DNA from 3 places in the Paenibacillus sp. FSL P2-0121 genome. Region 1 is predicted to be linked to each of the others. Evidence: riboswitches for the same ligand, from Rfam matches in the RefSeq annotation. Region 1 holds a riboswitch; each other region holds the start of a gene.
What was found. Region 1 has a riboswitch for cyclic di-AMP ahead of MKY54_RS00545 (C40 family peptidase). Riboswitches for the same ligand answer to the same signal wherever they lie in the genome.
Positions count from the first base shown of each region.

Region 2: it holds a riboswitch for cyclic di-AMP, as region 1 does, so the genes downstream of both, MKY54_RS11620 (KamA family radical SAM protein) here and MKY54_RS00545 (C40 family peptidase) in region 1, are expected to answer to the same signal.
Region 3: it holds a riboswitch for cyclic di-AMP, as region 1 does, so the genes downstream of both, MKY54_RS02670 (hypothetical protein) here and MKY54_RS00545 (C40 family peptidase) in region 1, are expected to answer to the same signal.

Region 1 is NZ_CP150245.1:112,936-118,796, reverse strand. Features, by position in the region: gene MKY54_RS00565 (AbrB/MazE/SpoVT family DNA-binding domain-containing protein) at 1-118, shown strand, start outside; gene MKY54_RS00560 (YwhD family protein) at 198-704, opposite strand; gene MKY54_RS00555 (M1 family metallopeptidase) at 808-2,814, shown strand; gene MKY54_RS00550 (hypothetical protein) at 2,826-3,656, shown strand; cyclic di-AMP (ydaO/yuaA leader) riboswitch at 3,875-4,013, shown strand; gene MKY54_RS00545 (C40 family peptidase) at 4,071-4,499, shown strand; cyclic di-AMP (ydaO/yuaA leader) riboswitch at 4,862-5,004, shown strand; gene MKY54_RS00540 (C40 family peptidase) at 5,049-5,501, shown strand; gene MKY54_RS00535 (GNAT family N-acetyltransferase) at 5,691-5,861, shown strand, end outside.
Region 2 is NZ_CP150245.1:2,668,357-2,674,217, forward strand. Features, by position in the region: gene MKY54_RS11605 (YdeI/OmpD-associated family protein) at 1-316, opposite strand, end outside; gene MKY54_RS11610 (DinB family protein) at 373-888, opposite strand; gene MKY54_RS11615 (YafY family protein) at 971-1,882, opposite strand; gene MKY54_RS11620 (KamA family radical SAM protein) at 2,016-3,185, opposite strand; cyclic di-AMP (ydaO/yuaA leader) riboswitch at 3,325-3,466, opposite strand; gene MKY54_RS11625 (AraC family transcriptional regulator) at 3,515-5,113, opposite strand; gene MKY54_RS11630 (ABC transporter substrate-binding protein) at 5,321-5,861, opposite strand, start outside.
Region 3 is NZ_CP150245.1:601,022-606,882, reverse strand. Features, by position in the region: gene kdpA (potassium-transporting ATPase subunit KdpA) at 1-1,465, opposite strand, end outside; gene MKY54_RS02675 (hypothetical protein) at 1,682-2,098, opposite strand; cyclic di-AMP (ydaO/yuaA leader) riboswitch at 2,350-2,539, opposite strand; cyclic di-AMP (ydaO/yuaA leader) riboswitch at 2,959-3,123, shown strand; gene MKY54_RS02670 (hypothetical protein) at 3,192-3,746, shown strand; gene MKY54_RS02665 (hypothetical protein) at 3,761-4,282, shown strand; gene MKY54_RS02660 (hypothetical protein) at 4,417-4,776, shown strand; gene MKY54_RS02655 (hypothetical protein) at 5,236-5,424, opposite strand; gene MKY54_RS02650 (ABC transporter permease) at 5,459-5,861, opposite strand, start outside.

The sequences.
Region 1 (5,861 bases):
ACAAGCTATTGAAGATCATCCCTATGCCAACCAAAAAGAACTTGCAGAAATCCTCGGGATTAGCCAAGCCAGAGTGAGTCAGCTCAAACGCAAGCTTAGCAGCACAAGCAAATCATAAATTAAAAAAGCTTCGACGCTCCTATTTCCGGAGGTCGAAGCTTTTTCTATATCGGATAACCCTTCTGGAGGCTCCTATACTATTCAGTCAGTGCAGCTTTAAGCTCATCTGAGGATGCATTCCACCATGCTTCATTATGAGAGATCAGAAGGGATTTGAGCGCCGACTTCTCAATGGCTCCAAGCCCTGCCACATCGATCTTGCGTTTAAGAGCTGCATCCAGCTTATTGACATGCTCGGCAAGAATTTTCCATCCGCGGCGCGCTTCTGTATCAATCCACATTTCACAGGCTGTGATTCCACCATAAAATTGAGCTTCCAATGTACGGTCTACCGCTACCCATACCACCCAAACCTGTCTTCCATTCGGTACATCTTCACGATTCATGGAAAATTTAATTCCTTTTTCCACCTTGCTCTTGGCATGCATGGCACCGATATCAATAACCGCCACATCACCATCAATAATGACAGGTGAAACGTTGTTGAGATCTATAGAGCCTGCTCCAAAGCCTTTATGTTTACTTTTAGCGTTCACAATATTTAAGGCAATCTGTTTCTTGCCCTCCGGTTGTATGTTGTCCACGAGTGCACACCCTTCCTCTTACGAATAATTTAATTTTAGCTAATAATGCGGCGATTGCAAACATATACATCCCGTAGATGCTTGTCACGGGAGGAATCACACTATGAAGTCACTGTCATTAAAGTACATCATCTTTGCGACCCTGGCCATCCTCGCGCTGCTGGGAGGAGGAATATGGGCCTTTTCAGGGGATAGCTCAACAGCTTCTGTTACTAGCTTTGCTTCAAAAGAGGCCAAGTCCTCCAGCGGCACAGCGCCTGCTGCCGTACCACAGCAGGTATTGCCTGAGAGCGCACCCGTCCCGGCAGAGGAGGCTTTAAGCCAGCGGGTAGTCGAGTATCACATTGATGTCCAGCTTGTTCCTGACACAGAAACCTTAAAAGCTTCTGAGACAGTAACCTGGACACACCCCGGAGTAAAGCCAGTAAGTGATTTATATTTTCACATGTATCCAAATGCATTCGCCTCATCAGATACCACCTTTATGAAGGAATCCGGGGGGACGCTCAGAGGCGACAGCATGCCTGAGAACGGCTTCGGAAATATGACGCTGACCGATCTGCGCACGACAGAGGGAACTTCGCTAATGCAAAGAGTGCAATATGTTCAACCTGATGACGGCAATATCAACGATAAGACGCTTCTAAAGGTACATCTTCCTCAGCCTGTTAATGGTGGGGAAAGTGTAACACTTAAGCTTCAGTATGAAGTCCAGCTGCCCAAAATCTTTGCTCGCATGGGTGCTTCAGGTAACTTCGTTATGGCTGGGCAATGGTTCCCTAAGCTTAGTGTATACGAGCCTAAGGGCACACGCGGAGTTAAAGAAGAAGGCTGGGACCTGCATCAGTATCACGGGACCTCTGAGTTTTACAGTGATTTTGGCATCTTTAATGTAACGATTGCCGTTCCTTCCAACTATACGGTGGCTGCGACCGGATTTCCTGTAAAAAATGCCAAGCTCAAACAAGATCAAAAAATATATCAGTTCTACGCCGATGATGTCCACGACTTCGCTTGGGCTGCATCCCCTGATTTTACAGTAGCAGAGGAGGCTTTCTCTACGCCGGAAGTGCCTGGAGTACGAATTAAGGTGTATCTCGACCCACTGCACAAAGACTTACAAGAGCGTTACCTTCAAGCTGCCAAGGCTGCCCTGACCTACTTCAGCAAATGGTATGGCCCTTATCCCTACTCTACGCTGTCTATTATCGTCCCACCTAAGGAGGGAAACGGCGCTGGAGGAATGGAATATCCTACACTTATTACAGCCTTTGGGGCCGCAGATTCTTCTCCAGATACCTCACTTGAAAGAACCGTCATTCATGAGATCGGCCATCAATACTTCTACGGTATGGTAGCCAGTAATGAATTCGAAGAGGCTTGGCTGGATGAAAGCTTTACTTCCTATGCCGAAGACAGACTTATGGAACAAGAATACGGTATCAAGTCTAATTTGCCTTTACAGGCCAGCCTGGTGACTATACCTGAGCCGTTAAATCTGGAAACGTGGAAATATGCAGGGGCGGATTCCTATAGCCGAAATGTTTATATCCGCGGCAAGCTTGTACTTAAAGATATCGAACGCCAGATAGGTACCAAAGCAATGAACAACATCATGTCCTCCTACGCTCGTAAGTTCCGTTTCCAGCATCCCGCTACGTCAGATTTTCAGAAAGTCGTTGAGAAGGTAACCAAAAAATCATGGCAGGCCTATTTCGATGATTACATTTATGGTGATGGTGCGCCTGACTTCTCAGTAGATACGATTACTTTTAAAAAAAATAACAGCGGCGATGCTCAAAGCTACGAATCATTAGTGAAGATTTCAAATAAAGGGAGCCATTACGTTGATGTTCCCGTGAAATTCACATTCGCCGACAGCTCTTCGGTGCAGCGGGTCTGGAACGGTGAAGGAGCAGAGACTACGTTTCAATTGTTAAGCGATAAGCCTCTTCTCTCTGCTGAGATTGACCCTGAGCATTCCATCTTATTGGAGAGCAAACATTTAAACAACTTTAGGCTGGCGGAAATAGAGCCCAAGACGCTCTCTCGCTGGACGTTAAGTGTAACTAAACTACTTGAAACCGTGCTCGGAACTCTTGTCTGGTGAGGTGAATGATTGTGAGAACATCGATAACCCGCGGCTGGCAAAGCATGAAGGAGCAATTTTATATTTTAATTCTGCTCTTCATCTACCGACTGCTCTGGGGCTACTTTATGTATGGTTTCATCCGATCTGCTATTATTCCAATTCTACTGCGCTATCCAGATAAAGACGCCGGCGGCAGCGGTATGGGCAGACTGTTGTATTATATCGAGGGACAGTTCAGCTTGAATACTGACCCTGCGATACGCACTTGGTTATGGATGCTTCTAGGACTTGTTGTCTTGCGACTTCTGCTTTCTCCTTTCATAAGGGCAGGATTGCTGCATGAGCTGCACCAGGAGCGAAAGGGCGAGCGCGGGCTGTTCTTTTTCCCCGGCATGAAGATCTATGGACTACCTGTCTTAGTCTTTAGCCTAATCGAATGGGTGCTGACCCTGCTGCCGCTTTACTGGCTTGCTCCAAAAATGTACGGGCTGTTCTTATCCTCTTTGTTTAACTACACTTTGTTACTTCATTTAGTACCATACGTATTGGCATGGCTTATATATATTTTTATCGTGCGCCTGTTTCTTCTATATATGCAGTTTGGTTACACCGGCGGTACAGGAATGTTCTCCTCACTGTTCATCTGCTTGCGGTCACTGATTCCTGCTATAGGTGTTTCCATTGTACTTGGTGCGGGAGGCTTGCTCTTACTGCTAGTGTGCGGACTGACGGGTCTGTTCTGTCCCGGCCTGCCGGCACTTATAATACGGCAAATCTCACCACTACCTTCTACGCTCTTAAAAATGTGGGGAATCTCTGCACAATATCATCTATGGTGTAGCAAAGCATTTCCACAATAAATTAACCTTATTTGACATAATAAAAAGGTCCCAATTCCTGTATTCAGGAGCTGGGACTTTTTCTCATTACGGATAACTTAAGAGTATTTGCAAAATCATAAAAGCTCTGTTACAATAAGTCCTGTGCTATTAGTAACAATTTTGTAATCAATTGAAACGATTCCTACATAACTAAATGTATTTATCGTAAGTGTAACTGTCGAAACGTCATTCTCTTGGTGCTTAACACGCCTAATTCCTTTGCACCGGGAAGTGGGGGAACCATATTTTGGGTGAATTGATCTCGCTTTACAGGGATCATAGGGAATCTTCTACCGAACCCTTAAGCTAACCTCGCAGGCCTTGGAAGGAGTACATCTTTTGAAAAGACATAATTTAAGAAAAAAATGCGTCGCTGCGGCGCTAGGACTTGTAATGGCATTATCTATTGGTGGAGGAAGCGCCTTTGCCGACTCTAAGATGGACACTGTAATCTCAAAGACTATTGGAGTTGCCTATAAAACCGGAGGTACAAGCACTGCCGGATTTGATTGCTCTGGATTTACAAAATATGTATTCAAGAATGTGGGTCTTACTTTACCTCGTACATCAAAAGCTCAATATAGCGTTGGAACTGCTGTATCCAAAAGCAATCTGCGTTCTGGTGATCTAGTGTTCTTTAACACACTTGGCAATGGAGTATCCCATGTCGGCATTTATGTTGGAAACGGAAAATTCGCACAATCGTCCTCTTCGCGTGGAGTGACCATCACTTCACTCAGTCAGGCCTACTGGGCCAATCGTTATGTTGGCGCTAAAAGAGTAATGAGTACTTCAGCTTATCAAGCTGTAGCCTTCGATTGAAACCTTCCTCACAACTATAACCTCATAATTACAACTGTATGAACCTGAATCTGATTATTCCCGTAATCAAATTCGGGTTTTTCTTTTTTCCATAATATATTTTTACACTAATAGAGCCCAATTGAAACACGTTTATTTGATAAAAATTGCAATTATATTAAAAATTAGGTCATTATTAACGCTTACATATGCCTTTCTACCGTAAAAATGCCAATTTTTCTGCATTAATATGTTAAAAACGATTGCCAAGCGGCTTTCTGTTTGTTACAATTAGCGCAGTGAGATTTTAGTAACATTTTTGTAATCATTAAGTTGTTATTTACAAAGGTTTTGTCATGTATTGATTACAAGCTAATCCTAATCAACAGTATGAGCCGAGTTTCCTAACTATTAGGAAAACGGGGGAACCAACTTTGGGTGAATTGACCTCCATTATATAGAGGGGTCATAGGGGACCTTCAACCGAACCCTTAAGCTAACCTCGTAGGCATTTGGAAGGGGTATACACTTTTGAAGAAGAAGTTAGCAGCAGCAGTACTAAGCTTTTCCATCATCCTCACCATCGGAGCAGGAAGCGCTTTCGCAGATTCCAAAATGGATAAAGTGATTGACAAGGCCATCGGTACTAAATACGTATCCGGCGGTATATCCACTAACGGATTTGATTGCTCCGGATTTACAATGTATGTGTTTGATAAGATTGGCATTAACCTTCCACACCAATCAGGTTCCCAATATCAAATGGGCACAGCAATCTCCCGTGATGATATAAGAGCCGGAGATCTTGTATTCTTCAATACAAGTGGCAAAGGTGTCTCCCATGTCGGCATTTATGTCGGTGAAGGTAAGTTCGCACACGCTTCTACCTCACGCGGTGTTACGATTAGCTCTCTGAGTGATAGCTACTACGTGAAACGCTACGTTGGTGCTAAGCGCATTATGAGCACAGACGCTTACCAATCGGTTGCTGCTGAATCGGAAGACAATGATGATGTTCAATAAGTAACGTACATAGGCTCTTTTCCAAGGTAACTCTTGGAGGAGAGCTTGTTTTTTTGTCTTATTACTTATTTACCCCTCTCATAATTTGTAAAACATTCCTCTCATATAAAGTTTCTGAGTCGAACCTCCCCCATTTTGTATATAATTAGTAATATAGCAATGTCCTCGTGAAAGGAGATCGTTGACTTTATGATAAATCCGTCGGTAACTTTTCATGTAGTTCCTATGGAGGCAATTCACGGAAAAGCTATTTGTAAGTGGAGCTATACGCCTCCATATAATATTTATGGCTGGATGCCGTGGGAGCAGATGCAGGCTCTTGGCATCGAGTTTGGTGATCCGCAGCTCCGGGAGGAACAA
Region 2 (5,861 bases), 2.6 Mb from region 1:
TCCGTTTTCCTTCAGCACTCATTAACCCCAGCTTTTCGAGGCGGCGGACACGCTCTTTATTCAATTCAGTCCAAGAGCTTTTGTTGCTTCGGGGAGAGAGTCTTTGCGCCAGCTCCGTTTCCGAAATTTTCTTTTTCACTCCATCGATCCATCCAAAACACAAACATTCCTCAACTACGTCCAAATATAGCAACGTTTCTGAGTTTGGCGTCATACTAACGAGTACCCAACAAGATTGTTCAGTCTTACAATTCTCCTGCAGCCAAACTCTTAAATCTTCTCTCGTTTTCACTGTAATTAGATTTTCAATCTCCATAATTAAAATACAATTTCCTTTCTAGGTATGGAGTGGAGCGTCTTGCCCATCCGAGATTAAATAGCTTCCGCAGGAACCTGATACCAAAAAAGAGCATAGTCATTCATGGTGGAAGCATGGCCTAACTGCCGTAACATAGTAGATACATTGCCTCTATGATAAGTCCCGTGATTGGCGACTTGCAACACAATTTCTGATAGGCGTGTTTGGCGGATTCCGGCGAATGGATTGTCAAGCAGAATGGTTTGCTCCAAATCGGATTGGTTGTGTAACCATGCTTTGTATTGTTCTGATAGCTGGGCAAAGATATTTACGTATTCATCCACAGAATCTAGAATGCTCAAATTTAGCGGGATACTTTGTTGAAAAGCCTCTGGCATGGCAGTGCCTGTTAATACAAGATACCACATCGTATCAACCGCATAGATATGGCTAAGGGCATGAGCGATGGTGGGAAATGAGCTGTTCACTTCTTGACTTAGCACAGAAGGCGGGAGTTCCTTGATTCTTCCCAGGATAGTTTGGTTTGCCCAAGTGTGGTATTTAAACATTTCTACTGTATAATTTGTCATTCGTACATTCTCCTTTTGAATGGTCATGGATTTGTTTTTGTTACTGTAGTTAATATAAAAGAAGAAGTATGACATCAGACTGTCATACTTCTTCATAAAGTTTGAGTGTGTTTTGAAGCTGCTCTTTTAAAATACCTCGCAATGCAGGGGGTTCGAGGACTTCGGCGCCGCTGCCAAAACTCAGCAGAATGGACCAAAGCCAATGTGCTTCCAATGGCTTATACACAGGAATTCGCATCGTCATGCTTTTATCGGAATGAAATTCCTTGTCGACTTGATGAAACTGATCCAAAGCTTCTGCCAGAGCCTCAGGGCCTACCCGGATCACTATTTCCTCCACCTGATCTGCCCTGTTTGAACAGCCGGCCTCTTTGGGTACCTCATGTTGCGAATGAAAGGTATCCTGCGTCAGGAACAAATTCAGCATCCGGGAAAGTCGGAACTCCCGATAGTCCTGCCGTGTCCGGCAATAACCATAGATGTACCAGTTGCTATATTTAAAATGAAGCTTTACTGGTTCCATTTCACGGGTTGTACGTTCATTTTTTACACTGATGTAATCAAAACGGACAACATTTCGTTCCGATATAGCCGCACGTAAAAGAGGAAGTGCGTCAGGATCCGTACGCCGGGTTTCAAGATCCACCGCGAGACTAGAGGTCTGTGGCTCCGTTCCAATCGTTTGCAGCCGTTCAATGGTTCCTTGCGTATGCTCATCTTCAAAAACGGAAGAAAGACTGTTAAGTACAGTAATCAGAGAAGTGACATCATACGAACGGAGCAGGCTTTTATCCATTTTATATCCGTCCATTATGCCATATCCACCTTTAGTACCCTGATACGATACGACCGGGATGCCAGCGGCACAAATCACATCGATATCCCTATAGATTGTTCGCTGGGAAACCTGAAACTCTTCAGCCAGCTTGGAGGCAGATAAAACTTCGTGGTTCAATAGCTTGTAGATCATAGAAATCAATCGTTCCAATTTCATGTGTGCATTCCCACCCATTAGTCCATTTCGTGTTACAGCGTGATTATATCATAGATTTTTTCGGGCTAATTTTGGGAGGGAGGAGTTTTGTTGTTGGCGATGAAGAAATATCCTATGACAGAGTCGATTAAATCTATTTACAGATTAAATCCGCAGGCTCGCCTGATAAATCATTAACAGAAATAATAGCATCGTTTTTTTTCACAGGTGGGGTCCAATATTGCTCATTCCCAGGCAGGTCATCGAACCATTCGGCGTCCTTTGGACAATCTAGAATCATAAATTTTCCGTATTCCTGATCTCTGGATTGATGGTATTTGAGATAGGCTTTTCCGTTATCAATGGCGAGAATTTCTATTTTTCCTGAGGTGTGGCTCATGGATAAGCGTACTCTTTTGCCAAGTCCTGAGGTTCTGGCTTTGGCTTCTTCTACAATTTGATAGACTTGCTCGAGCGGTAATACGAAATCCCGGTTTCCGGCTACGGGCCGGTTCACAAAGAAGTAGTAGGGTGTAACGCCAGCCCATGAAAGCCGGTCCAGTAGTTCCCCTAAAATAACGGGATCATCGTTGATGCCTTTGAGGATGGGGGTCTGATTTACGACAATTGCCCCTGCGTTGTGGAGAGCTTTAAATGCTTTTTTGGCTTCAGGTGTAATTTCACGAGGATGATTGATATGCGCCATAACATAGATTCGTTTGTCTTCGGTAGAGTAAGTACGAATCAGCTCCAGCAGTTCTTCGTCTTCAGAGATCCGCATCGGATTAAATACGGGAATTTTGGAACCCAGTCTAATGATCTTAACATGCTCAATGCTTCTTAGATTTTCAATAATGGATCTTAGCTTCGGTGTGGAGAGAATTAAACTGTCCCCGCCCGTAAGAAGTACGTTGTTAATCTCCGGATTATTTGCGATATACTCCAAACCCGGAGAGACATCAGCCATCGCCTCTTTCACGTCATTTCGGAACAGACGCTTACGGAAACAGTAGCGGCAATAAGCCCCGCAGACCTCGGATACAATCAGCAGTGCAGTTGTTCTATACTTGTGCTGACAACCAGGTACCACATAATTCGTGTCCTCATCGGAGGCGTCCCAGCGCCCATACTCCAGCAGTTCACCTTCGTTAGGAATAACCAGCTTACGGATGGGATCATTTGGATCATCCCAGTTAATCAAAGACAGATAGTAGTCATTTACACGAAAAACAAATTTGTCCGTAATTTCTTTCAGATTCTCTTTTTCCAGCTCAGACAACATAGCTATTTTGTTAATATCCGTGAAGTACTTTACCTTTTGCACGTACATCTCTCCTTTGTCTCGTAGTGTGAGAAATGAGGGAGCCTTAGTGTCAAAGGCCAATCTACTGCCAGCAGGGTCCAAAAAAGCACCAAAAGAGACCCTTAGCAAGGGTCTCTGGTTATGTAAATAACATGAAAAGCAGACCCATCCACTGCTGACGAGGTTAGCTGACGGACTCGGGTAAGATGGTACCCTACATTCTAATGCTCAATGATTCGCCCCAATTAACTGGTTCCCCCGCTTTTCAACTGTAAAAGTTGGAAATTAAGCGTAGATAAAGTATACCCTATCAAGTTTTGAAAAGTCAAAAGAGAATCCTAGATTCACTTTCAATTGCTAGCGCTACTTCCGCCGAGTAGTTTAGGCAACAGCGTTAGCAGCTTCTCCCGGGTTAACGCATCACTAGAGTTCCATTTGCTTCCGTCGAGCAGATAAACATGTCCCTGACGTACTGCCGGGAGATTGTTCCAAAGTGAACTGTCTAGTAATCGTTCCATCGCAGCTCGCGAGTCTTTGCGTTCCGGAATGAACATGAAGATATGATCTCCGGCGTAGGCAGGCAGTCGTGTTGGATCAACTTCGGCGAACCCTAACTCTTCGTCCAATATGGCCTGGATCTCTTCAGTCGGTTGTAATCCACATGGGGCATAAAGCGCAGTGGAGAATCCGGACATTCCCATAGCATACAGATGATCTCCATGATCATAGACCAAAGCAGAGGCGGTTTCTCCAACTTGGAGGGTTGTCGTGTAAAGCTGCTGCCACATGGCAGCGTTTTTGATTGTGAATGACTCCAGCCATGCTTCGGCTTCGCGCTGTTTACCTAGCCAACTGCCTAGTGTCCGCATTCGTTTGTCGAGAGATGCAAATGAATCAAAGGTGAGTGTCGGAGCGATACCAGAAACTGCTCTGTAGGCTCTTTCATCACTATTTGCCAAAATGATCAAATCTGGGTTTAGGGAAGCGGTCAACTGCGGGTCCAGTGGAAACCCGACGTTGGCGAGCTTCTTAAGCCGATGTTTATAGACGCTGTTCCGGGCGAACGCTTCATCTCCACCGATAGGCTTTACGCCTAACGCGAGAAGGTCGCCAAGTGTTTCGCCATGATAGACAATACGTTTCGCTCGCTCTGGAATCTCCACCTCATGACCCGTCCAATCCTTGACGGTAAGCTTACGACCTTGCTGATGTGCATATTGTCCGGGTGTAACTCCGGTTTTTTGCCGAAAGCGGCGGCTGAAATAGTATTCGTCCGAGAAGCCGACCAGTCTGGCGATTTCCCGCAGTGGTTCAGTCGATTCCTGCAGGAATCGTTTGGAATGATTAATGCGCAGATCCGTCAGGTATTCAAGCGGCTTTTTACCCGTAAGCTGCTGAAAGATCGGTGTATATTGCCAGATTGATATTCCCGCCAGTTCAGCTAACTGCTTCACGGTGATACTCTCTGTATAATGCTCCTGAATGAATGTTATGGTCTTTTCTACGGATTCCGTAGGACTTGGCAGGTGTTTGGAAGGGTAATTATGCTCAAAAAGTAGCAGCAGCAATTCTTGGAATTTTAATTGTCGCTTGAATTGTTGTACATCATCGGTGTTATTCCTGTTCATGAGCAGGTCTTCGACTAGTCGGATTACCTTGGTGAACGGGTGCACAATTAACTCCCGTCTGCCGGAAAGCAGCTCTCCAGAATATCGTTTAGGAAGCTTGGTTGTATAAATTGCTGTAAAGGTGATGAGGTAATAATACAACGTCAGCTCCTGGTTGTTCGTACTATAGGAGATTCCAGGAGATAGTAGATAACATTTATCCGTACTTAGTATCACGCTTTGATCATCGAGGTTCAATTGTCCGTTCCCTCCAGTAAATATGAGAAGGGTATAGTCCTGGGTTGTACGCGTTATAGAGCTTGAATCGGCAGCTTGAATCATCAGTTCGGCCTCGTTTAGCTGAAATAGCAGAGAGTGGAGTGGGGGCAGGACGATGATGTATGCAGCATGGGTTCAGCCTCCGTTCATTTGGTGAGAATGATTATCAATGAATTCATTGTATATAAAAAAAAGAAGCATATCAACAGCTGTTGACATGCTTCTTGCAGTTTTTTATCAGCCTTGTGTTAAACTCTTCATCTCGGAAGGTTATTTCATATTCAATAGCTGTGGAATTTCGCCAAGCAGCCATTCTCTTGTTGTCGCATCACTTGAAGTCTTCATGATGTCTTGTGTATAGACATATCCGTTCTTGACGGCAGGAAGGCTCTTCCAGATAGGGCTCTTTAATAGATTCTCTGTGGATTGTTTTGCTTCTTCTGCCACTGGAGTCAAGATGAATATCCGGTCTCCGGCATATTCTTTCAGGACTTCCATGGATACTTCCTGGAACCCTTTACCTTCATCAAGGATCGTCTGAATAGCTGGAGTTGCCTTGAAGCCATTCTCCCCATAGAGTACCTGGGAAAGTCCGGTTGCTGCCATTATAAACAGTCTGTCTCCTGGATAATAAGTGAAGACCGCAGCCGTTTCGCCCTCTTTCATGCCTGCGGATTTCAATTGCTTCCACATGTTCTCTTCAGCGGTTTTATACTGCGCAAGCCATGCTTCTGCTTCAGTCGTTTTCCCAACAATTCCACCAATGTCCAGCATACGTTCCTGGAGTGGGGCAAAGGTATCAAATATTATA
Region 3 (5,861 bases), 490 kb from region 1:
GCATTACGATCCCGGTTGTAACATTCCAAAAGGTGGTGTTGTCCGCAAGCCCTTCAAATCCTGAACCATTGTTCGCGGCAGAAGAGACATATTCATATAACACTTGGCTAAGTCCATGGAATCCGGGATTCGTGATGGCACCGTTGCCCAAGTCCGTTAAGAACGCACCTGCTGTTGGTACAAGGATAATGAACGGATGCACAAGGATAGCAATCGCAATTAGCTTCATCTCCTTGGCTTCTATCTTTCGCCCGAGAAACTCTGGTGTTCTGCCAACCATTAGTCCACATAAGAAGACACCCATGATGGCATACATCAGCATATTGATTAGTCCGACACCTTTTCCCCCGAAGACGTTGTTGAGCATCATTAGGGCCAGAGGGGTAATGCCACCCAGCGGTGTCAGCGTATCATGCATATTGTTAACACTACCTGTCGTAGCTGCCGTTGTTACCGAAGTGAACAGCGAAGATTGCGGGATACCAAAACGCACCTCTTTACCTTCCATGCTGCCTTGCGAAGACTCGATCCCCAGCGCATTGATAGCTGGATTGCCTTTGGTTTCCGCATAATAATTCAATCCCAGCAGTAGTACGAACAAGGTCATCATTGCTGTGAAAATCACCCAGCCCTGACGTTTGTTCTTAGCGAACAATCCGTACATATATGGCAGAGAGGCTGGCAGCATCCACATAGAGAGAATCTCCAGAACGTTCGTAAGTGGATTAGGGTTCTCAAAAGGATGCGCTGAATTGGCTCCGAAGAAGCCGCCACCATTCGTACCTAAGTGTTTAATTGATTCCAAAGAAGCGACTGGACCGATAGCGATTTGTTGCGTCTGCCCTTCGAGTGTAGTGACCTCAAGCGATGGCTTGAGCGTTTGTGGCACATGCAATCCTACCAGCACCAATGAAACTAGCAGAGCTAATGGAATGAATACACGAATATGTGCTTTTACGAAGTCCTCGAAAAAGTTCCCGACTGATTTCTGTCCTGTAATCCCTCTGACAAAAGCAACCGCAACAGAAAATCCGCTCGCTGCAGACGTGAACATCATCATCGTGATGACTGCCATTTGTGAAAAATACGATAGTCCCGTCTCCCCGCTATAATGCTGCAGGTTCGTATTGGTCATAAAGCTGATCACCGTATTGAATGAAAGCGTCTGTTCCATATCGGCAATTCCATTCGGGTTCAGCGGCAATCCCCGCTGTAATCTTAGAAAAATATAACTGAAAGCAACCAGTACGATATTAGTTAAAACAAAGCTGAGTGCATACTTCTTCCAGGACATTCCGTCCCGTTTTTTCAGGCCGATCAGCTTATAAATACCTTTCTCTGTGCCTGCAAACCAGCGATCCGTACGATTCGGTTCGTTAGAAAATACATGATATAAATACGTTCCCATCGGCTTGACCAGCAAGATGAGAATTACAATTACGACGACTATTTGCAAAATGCCCATGAATGCCCCTCCTTAAAATTTCTCAGGATGAATCAACGCGTAAACCAGATATATAAACAACAGTAGGGTAACAGCGATTACTAGAATCACAGCTTATCCCTCCCCGTATCCTCAACTACACCTGCGCACCAGCGCATAAAGCCATAAAATAACCCGTAAATTACAGCTAACGAAGCCACCATATACAGATCCATCATATCTTCCGCACTCCTTCCATTATCCTTGATGAGGTGATCTATCGATTAGAAAATCAGCATCACCACTATGGGAATAGATTACATAGCTCGCACCAAGTCTTTTATAGACCAATCTAGGATTTATTGAACTTGTAATCACAAAAATCGGCTGTGTCGTCCAGGTACGGCACATCTGAATATAGCGGCAGCAAAGCGGAAAGCTGCTCTCAAACAGATATACCCTGCCTACCGGGAACGATGGGCGAAACCAAGTGCTCTGATGGCGGGTATCCACTAGAATAACCTGCTCAATCCCGAGCTCCTCAAGTAAAGCTTTCTCAGCCACATTGTTGGTTAATCCCGCCATCTTAATACCCCTGAACTTCAGAAGTTTAATGAAATGTTCTCCCGCCTTTGTAGGCGCACATACAAGCACATATTCATTCTGATCCGTCATCTTTTTTTCTCCTCCTGCTCATTTACAACAAGGAGGCAACGAAAATCTCCGAAAGGATGTTGACCTATCGTCATTTTCGGGCACAACCTAAAGCTCGGTTGTGTCACGTCATTAGACGCTGCCTTACAAATACCGCTAATGATGAATTTAGCGACCTCTTAGGGGAGGCCTCCATAAATGCTTTGCTTCTAAGAGCACAGCAAAAAGCCACAAAGGATCTCCTCTGTGGCTCGCTAGCGGTCACATTGCACTCATCCTCTCTCCATACGCTTACGAGGTTAGCTGTCGGATTCGGGCGGTGAGAGTCGCCCTACCTGTATAGATGCGAGCTCACTCACACCCTCTACAGGATTCACCCCATAATCGGCTTCCGACTCTCACATCGGCTGCCGATTGTTGGTTCCCCCGCTTTCCTTACCGGAAATTAAGCGGATCAAATATTCGATTGTCGTTGAAACAGGAGTAATCATACTCTTATGCACGAAGACTTGTAAAACCTGAATGATGCCAAAATAATGCAAATTAAAAACTATTTTCCCATTAGATAGCGCTTACTTGATATCTAATCTCTCTATATCTCTTGTTTACTCGAGTTTGGAGCGTTTAATCGCTATCTATAACCCATGTGATTTTATTCACCTTTTTAGAGCGAAAATACTGCAAATTCCCATTATAGGTAGAAACGCAAGAAGCTGAGGCTGAGCGAGAAAGAGGCGCGATAACACGCCATAAATACCTATTTACCTCGTTTTTCAGTCGTAGTCGGCAGGATATGGTTAAAATTGCTCTAAAAGAACATTTTCCGTTTTTTACAGAAAATCTTGAAAAGAGTATGATTCGGGTTGAATCTAATTCATGAAAAACAATCAACGCTGAGTTCCTGCATTCGCAGGGAACGGGGGAACCATCAGGCCACCTGGCCTACTTGGGGTGAATCCAAAGGAGACTGCATAAGTCTCAATAGGTAGGGCGACTCTCACCGTCCGAATCCGACAGCTAACCTCGTAAGCGTAAAGAGAGAGACCCTTGATCCGCCACGCTTTGGCCCAGGTATATCTGCCTGTAATCCAAAACCGCAGCAGAGGTCCTCCTCTTGCTGCGGTTTTTGCGTTACCTGAGCTTATTAGGTGATAGCACGCTGGATGGGGTGAATGTTTTGAAGCACTATTATTTAGGGATACATCAAGGGCTGCTTGAGCCGATAAGTCTAAATTACGTTTGTTTCGGGGCCTTGTGGTTCGAAGAACATAATCACAGGTACATTGTAGGCTATGCATTTGGCCAGAACCAGATCCAAGCCCTTCGCCAGTTCAGCACACCTTCTTCTTGTAAAGACTGTTTAGACTCTAAGATTGTATATGAGATATATAAAAAAATTCGAGAACAACAGCAGCAGCAGGATTGGTCATCACACCAAAAACTCCCGTGGTTTACAGCCTTCAAGGAGCCTTGGAAAGATGTAAGCGCCGGTTGGTATGTCTTGAGATCCCGCAGCACCTTTCCCTTACATCTATCTGTTATACGGAAAGAGAAGTTCCGACTATGGCTAGAGCATACCGCAGTCTGTGAGAATAAAATGGAAATGCTCGCTTGTGTAGAAAAGGCTAGTGTCACTCATCATGTAGACTTAAAGCTTTTGGAAATCTAAGGAGGAACCCTACTATGGACCAGCGCAGACTATCCCGCATTGAAGTATTTGTATTGGATGAACCCGAGCCTATCCACTATGGAATGGAAGGGGCTGAAGGCTGCCGTTATGGTATTCTAAAACTCACCTGTAAGGGAGGTTGCAGCTGGGGGGCTTGTCTGATCTCTGCCAACACCAAAAATTTCGATCTCATTAAATGGAGTTCTTTTTTACGGGCTATCTGTCATTGCCGTCTTGAGGAAGCGCTGGATAAGGTCCGCCGCGAAGGTTCAGATTGGGAGCAGGTTAAGCTTGAGCTAGTTCAGGGTGCTTTGCAGGATTTAAAGGCCAAGCTCCAGGGTAAATCCTTGGCAGGGCATATTCAGCAAGGGCGTCTGTACAGTGTTGCAGCAGGGGGGAGCAATTCCAGAAGTGAACGGCTCTACTACAAACCTTCCAAAGCTTTATCCAGTACCTCCCAGCAGAAACACAGTTGCCCGGAACCAGACACCGCTGATCTCATCAATAAATCAATCTCTTACTTTTCTATATTATAGATTCAAGCAAATCTCTCATTCTGAAAGGATCGTGTTTCACCATGCCTGACCCCTTACCTCCCGAGTCCACCTACAGTACTAAATTTGCAGAGTGTGTCCAAAAGTATACTAATGAAGTCTACGTACTTAGTTCCATGTTGTTAGAACAATCTAATGAGGCGGACAAGGTTACTATACGCACCTTCACAGAGCTTCATAAAATATATCGTCAGGATGAATTCGATCCTCAGTTATTCTCTATCCACGCTTACCGCACTTGTATTCGCCAGTGTGCTGATTCTTTTGCCCGGCGCTCGCTTCTATCGGCTAAGGCATTACCTTGGGAGGAACAGCTTGTGAAGGTATTGTGGTACGGCTTAAAGCTGCCTCTTTCTCAAATAAGCATTATTCTGCAAAAAAGTGTTCCTGCATTGAAAGCACAGCTTAGAGCTGTACGGGAGCAGATGACCGCCCAAGCGGATGTACTAACGAGCGCAAATCTTTCTATAATTTAGTCTCTGACTAGAATTCAAACGATCTTTGAGCGCATGAAGCATCTAACGGACTCAGGAGCCTTTAATTGAAGCTTTTCCACAAATATGGCCGGCGTTCGGACTCCAGTAAAAATCTCGAGCGATGAACGTCTTGGATCGTCTTAAAGCAAGCCCTAATCATCTTCCACCAAGGCTTACGGACCCAGATGACGTTACTTACACGTTTATCGCCTTTTGAGCATAGTATCGGACTCCAGTGCAACTATTTGGTTAAAAGAGCTACTAATTCACCATTTTTCATGCCAATAGCGACTATAGTGTCCGATATCTTGCTAAATCTCGATGATTGTTGCATTTAAGTGCTGCTGGGTCCGTTAGCTATATCAGCTCGTATACAAAGAGATTGCCAACTCAAAAACGGGGATATCCCAACAACCATAAATGGTTGTTAGGATACCCCCGAAAATTCAGTTCCTACTATTACACTTTACTCTTACGCGCCTTACCGTACATCCACAATCCTGCCAACATCCCCACTATAGCAACACCAGTCAATACGCCTTGAACGAAATCCATAAAAGTGGAGCCATCCGGAAGCATTCTACTAACCGTAGCCAGCGATACCGAACTCATTAAAAGCATAATGGTATATTGTTCGCTTGTAGACATCATTAGCACTCCTTAAAAGTTATATGAGGTCTTCTTAGATCTTGTAAGCTTTCATTGCTTTTCTGATTTCTTTAATACTTGGGCGTTTGCCGTACATCAGTACGCCGGTACGATAGATCTTGGCTGCCAGCCATCCGAAGATGAAGGTAGTCACAAGCAGGATCAGCAGCGATACAATGACTTGCCAGATCGCCACCTCGCCGACACCAATTCGGAGCAGCATCGTCAATGGTGAGGTGAAAGGCACATAACTCGCTATCTTAACCACTAGAGTATCTGCATTGGAGATACTGAACAGTGGAACATAGAACGCTACGAAGCCTAACATCATGATTGGCATTACCGCCTGACCGAGATCCTCCGTACGGCTGACAATCGAACCTACAGCCGCATACATCAAGGCATAGAGGAAGTAACCTAATACGTACAAGACAAAT